2 regions of the Staphylococcus durrellii genome follow, and region 1 is predicted to be linked to the other one. Evidence: a T-box and tRNA genes for the amino acid it is inferred to sense, from the RefSeq annotation. Region 1 holds a T-box; the other holds one or more tRNA genes.

The links. The T-box of region 1 lies ahead of serS (serine--tRNA ligase). A T-box ahead of a tRNA ligase gene usually reads a tRNA of that ligase, here a tRNA-Ser.
Region 2: it has a tRNA-Ser gene. The T-box ahead of serS (serine--tRNA ligase) is inferred to sense a tRNA for this amino acid. The anticodon was not compared.

What each region holds. Positions count from the first base shown of each region.
Region 1 is NZ_JADIIO010000001.1:11,502-13,915, forward strand. It holds gene hutH (histidine ammonia-lyase) at 1-1,019, shown strand, start outside; T-box leader at 1,083-1,273, shown strand; gene serS (serine--tRNA ligase) at 1,332-2,414, shown strand, end outside.
Region 2 is NZ_JADIIO010000001.1:1,755,003-1,757,416, forward strand. It holds gene ISP02_RS08415 (TM2 domain-containing protein) at 1-45, shown strand, start outside; gene ISP02_RS08420 (hypothetical protein) at 141-284, shown strand; tRNA gene ISP02_RS08425 (tRNA-Ser) at 790-878, opposite strand; tRNA gene ISP02_RS08430 (tRNA-Asn) at 884-955, opposite strand; gene ISP02_RS08435 (competence protein ComK) at 1,105-1,668, opposite strand; gene ISP02_RS08440 (IDEAL domain-containing protein) at 1,912-2,130, shown strand; gene ISP02_RS08445 (lipoate--protein ligase) at 2,210-2,414, opposite strand, start outside.

The DNA of each region.
Region 1 (2,414 bases):
TCTTTTATCAAGGAGAAGAAGTTGATAGTAGGTATGTCTTAAGCAATTTAAATAGACAACCTTTACAATTACAAGCTAAAGAAGGACTAGCATTAATTAATGGCACTCAAGCAATGACTGCACAAGGCGTAATTAATTATATTGAAGCGGAAGACTTAGCGTTACAAGCTGAATGGATTGCCGCACTAACGCATCAAGCGTTAAATGGTATTACTGATGCTTATAATGAAAATGTACATAAAGTTAGAAATTTTGATGAACAAACGGCAGTAGCAGCACGCATGTTAGATTGGCTAGAAGGGTCACAGTTAACGACAAGACAGGGCGAAATTCGTGTTCAAGATGCTTACTCATTACGTTGTATACCTCAAATTCACGGGGCTAGTTTCCAAGTATTTAACTACGTAAAAGAAAAATTAGAATTAGAAATGAATGCGGCTAATGATAACCCACTTATCTTTGACGAAGGCGATGAAACGTTAGTTATTTCAGGTGGTAACTTCCATGGTCAACCTATCGCATTTGCTTTAGATTTCTTAAAAATAGGAGTTAGTGAATTAGGTAATGTTGCTGAACGCCGCTTAGAACGTCTAGTTAATCCACAATTGAATAATGGCCTACCAGCATTTTTAAGTCCTCAACCAGGCTTACAAAGTGGTGCAATGATTATGCAATATGCCGCTGCTAGTTTAGTGTCTGAAAATAAAACATTGGCACATCCTGCTAGTGTGGATTCTATACCGTCATCAGCCAATCAAGAGGATCATGTATCAATGGGTACAATAGCGTCACGTCATGGCTATAATATTATTGAGAATACCAGAAGTGTGATTGCGATTGAATGCATCATTGCTTTACAAGCAGTGGAGCATAAAGATATTGATAAATTATCACCAAAAACACGTGAAAAATATGACGAATTAAGACATATCATTCCTACAATTACAGAAGATAGACAATTCCATAAAGACATTACAGCAGTGGCTCAACATTTACGTGATAGAGCCTATAACGCATAATATAGTTAATAATGTTGCTTGAAAATAGCATTTTAATTTGCTATATTAAAGCTAAGTAAATATAGCATTGTTCCTAGGCTAAGTAATTTTAATCCGTTTGATATCAGAGAACTTGTGGTTGGTGCGAACAAGTAGTCAGCGTTAAAATGAATCTACCTATACACGAGAACAATCGGTTTAACCGTTATTTTAGTGAGAGCGCAGTCTTAATCAGACTGTTAAATAGGGTGGCAACGCGTGACCACGTCCCTTGTGTTAGGGATGTGGTCTTTTTATGTTCCACTCAAATAAACATCGAAAGGAATGAACGATATGTTAGATATTAAATTGTTTCGTACAGAGCCGCAATTAGTTAAAGATAAAGTAATTAAACGTGGAATGAACGAAAGTGTTGTTGATGAAGTTTTACAATTAGATGAAGAACGTCGTCAATTAATTAGTCAATCTGAAGAAATGAAGGCAGAACGAAATAAGGTTAGTGGTGAAATCGCACAAAAAAAACGTAATAAAGAAAATGCCGATGACGCAATTACTGCAATGCGAGAATTAGGTGACAAGATTAAAGGGCTTGATGAACAACTAAATGAAGTGGATCAACAATTAGTGAATCACTTAGCTACAATTCCTAATTTAATTCATGATGACGTTCCTGTAGGTGACTCAGACGAAGATAATGTAGAGTTAAAACGTTGGGGCACGCCAAGAACGTTTGATTTTGAGGCTCAAGCTCATTGGGATATCGTTGAAAACTTAAAAATGGTTAATTTCGACCGTGCAGCGAAAGTTTCAGGTGCACGTTTCGTATTTTTAACTGGTGAAGGTGCGCAGCTAGAACGTGCATTAATGAACTATATGGTCACTAAACATACGACACAACATGGCTATACTGAAATGATGGTACCACAATTAGTTAATGCTGAATCAATGTATGGAACAGGTCAATTACCTAAATTTGAGGAAGACTTATTTAAAGTTGAAAAGGAAGGCTTATATACTATTCCAACTGCTGAAGTACCATTAACTAACTATTATAGAAATGAAATTATTGGCCCAGATGTGTTACCTGAGAAGTTTACAGCTCAATCAGCTTGTTATAGAAGTGAAGCAGGTTCTGCAGGACGAGATACAAGAGGACTTATTCGTTTACATCAATTCGACAAAGTAGAAATGGTTCGTTATGAAAAACCAGAAGATTCTTGGAATGCATTAGAAGAAATGACACTACATGCCGAAGCGATTCTTGAAGAATTAGGTTTACCTTATCGCCGTGTAATATTATGTACTGGAGATATTGGTTTCGGCGCAAGTAAAACATATGATTTAGAAGTTTGGTTACCAAGCTATGATGACTATAAAGAAATTAGTTCTTGTTCAAACGTTACAGATTTCCAAGCG
Region 2 (2,414 bases), 1.7 Mb from region 1:
TTCTTCAAAAAAGCTGACTCAGATGGCATGATTGTTTTTCACTAAAATTATGATTTTTTTATTAAGTTACGACTTAAAGATACGATTATGGGGTAAGGGTAAGGATAACTATATAATTGCAATATCTTAGGAGGTAGCTTATGCAACAACTAATACAAAGAATAATACGTGCTCTTGCTGTCGGTTATATCGTTAGAGGCATTAAACGATTAATTAGTAAAAGTAGCAATAGTAGCAAAAATAAGAAAGATGATAACAATGATAACAATGATAAATCACAATAATTAAAGTACATTTAAAGAGTCTAGATCATGAATCTCATTCTCATAAAAAGGCTCATCCATATTAAATGGATGAGTCCTTTTTTGTATTTAAAATCCAACAATTTTTACCAGGCATGCTTACCTGAGGTATAGTTTTATCCTGTATGCTTCATTCGTATTATTTGCTTGAACGTCAGAAGTGTTTATATCTCATACGCTTTGTAATTTTATTTTGGAGTTATTATTACTTTTTCCATTTACTACTAAGACTATTAATGTTATTTATTATGATAAATATCTTATTGGGATTTATTGCCTGTTTTACAAATGAATGACTTGCGTTTTCACCATTAATGATAGTTCCATTTAAAACAAAAGTTATAAATTATCCAAATAAATGGATAACTTAGTCAAAATATTTCAAACAAATAATCACAGAGTTTAACGCAAATAAAAAAAAGAACGTTGATTTAACAACGTTCTACATTAATTACCAAATACAATTTTCTTGTATTTTATATTTTTACGGAAACGGAGGGATTCGAACCCTCGCGCCGCTCTCGCGACCTACACCCTTAGCAGGGGCGCCTCTTCAGCCAACTTGAGTACGTTTCCAATAGCTCCACAGGTAGGACTCGAACCTACGACCGATCGGTTAACAGCCGATAGCTCTACCACTGAGCTACTGTGGAATAACAGTACTTCTTATCAAGCACAAATATTATTATATCAATTACAAACAATTTTTCAAGTAGAAAGAACAAAAAATATGCGGAACATTTACACTAATTTACTATATTATTCCGCATATTCCATTTTTACATGAAAAATTTTTAAAATCTTATTTATGTTCAAATAATGAATACTTAGCTAGCGCCTCGTAAATATTTAATTGAGGTTTTGTATAATCAATCGGTGCATCTGGATCAAATGTTGTTATTCTAGCTTCTCTATCCATCATATAATAATAATAAATAGCATTTAAATATTGGTGTTTCATACTATGTGCTGATATATCAATATTTACATTTTGGTTATCAACAAATGTTACTTTACATTTTCTATCTTTTAGCGTTTTAATACTTTGCACATAATGAATGTTAATCCATGTATTTTCATCTTTTCTATCAGAGTGTGTTGGGAAAAAGTATGTGGGAAATAGAGGGGTAAATAGAATTGGGGGTTTACTAATGATTCCTGTGATTCTTATGGTGTCCTCTTTTTTAAAATGATAACTGCTACCATAAAAACGACACGAGCGTTCAATAATTTTGTGTGCCCTTTCTTTAAATTCTTTAGTTGCTTGCTTATATTTTAAAATTCTTGTACCACCATATTTTCGTTCCTTTGTATCAAACGGTTGGACTACCATGTCTCCTTTCTTTATGACGTATTTACTAATTATTGCAATCGCCTCCTTCGATTTTATTGACTACATCGTATATCAACAAAATTATAAAATCAATAATATATTTAATTATTTTTCTTTTTTATCATTTATTATATAAATGAGCAAAACTTTTTACAGTAAATAATAAATTACAGTTTACTTTTACACCTTTTTCTTCTAAAATGTCAGAATATTCATTGATTTCAAAATTTAATAATTGTATAATTAACTTAAATATATAGAAGGGGTGTGTTGGAGATGAAACATAATACAAATGTAAAATATAATACATTAGAATCTTTTGTTTCTACAATTAATGACCTAGGTATCGAACTTATCATAGATGAATCTTTACGAAATGTTCGAAAAGAGCAGTTAGAAACATTAATCGACAAAGCGCTTCAGAATAAGAACGAACAAGACTTCAAACGCTACACAGAAGAATATAAACATCTGGAGGAATTTCTAGTTGTTTAAGTTAAATAGCTCACATTTATTATAAAAAGTCTATTCCCTACTAAATTTATTAGTAAGTGAATAGACTTTTTGTTTTGTCTTATGACATCAGTCTTATTAGTTCATAACGGTCAATATCTCCAAAGTAATGTCGCATATCATATTGTGATAGTGCTTCAGCAATACTATCAAACTCGTGTAACGTTCCTTCTAGTGCGTGCTCTAGTTCAGTAATATCTCCTTCCCCAAAGAAATCCCCAAATATTTTAGCATGCTCAATTCTACCTTTTTTTACATCAAACTTG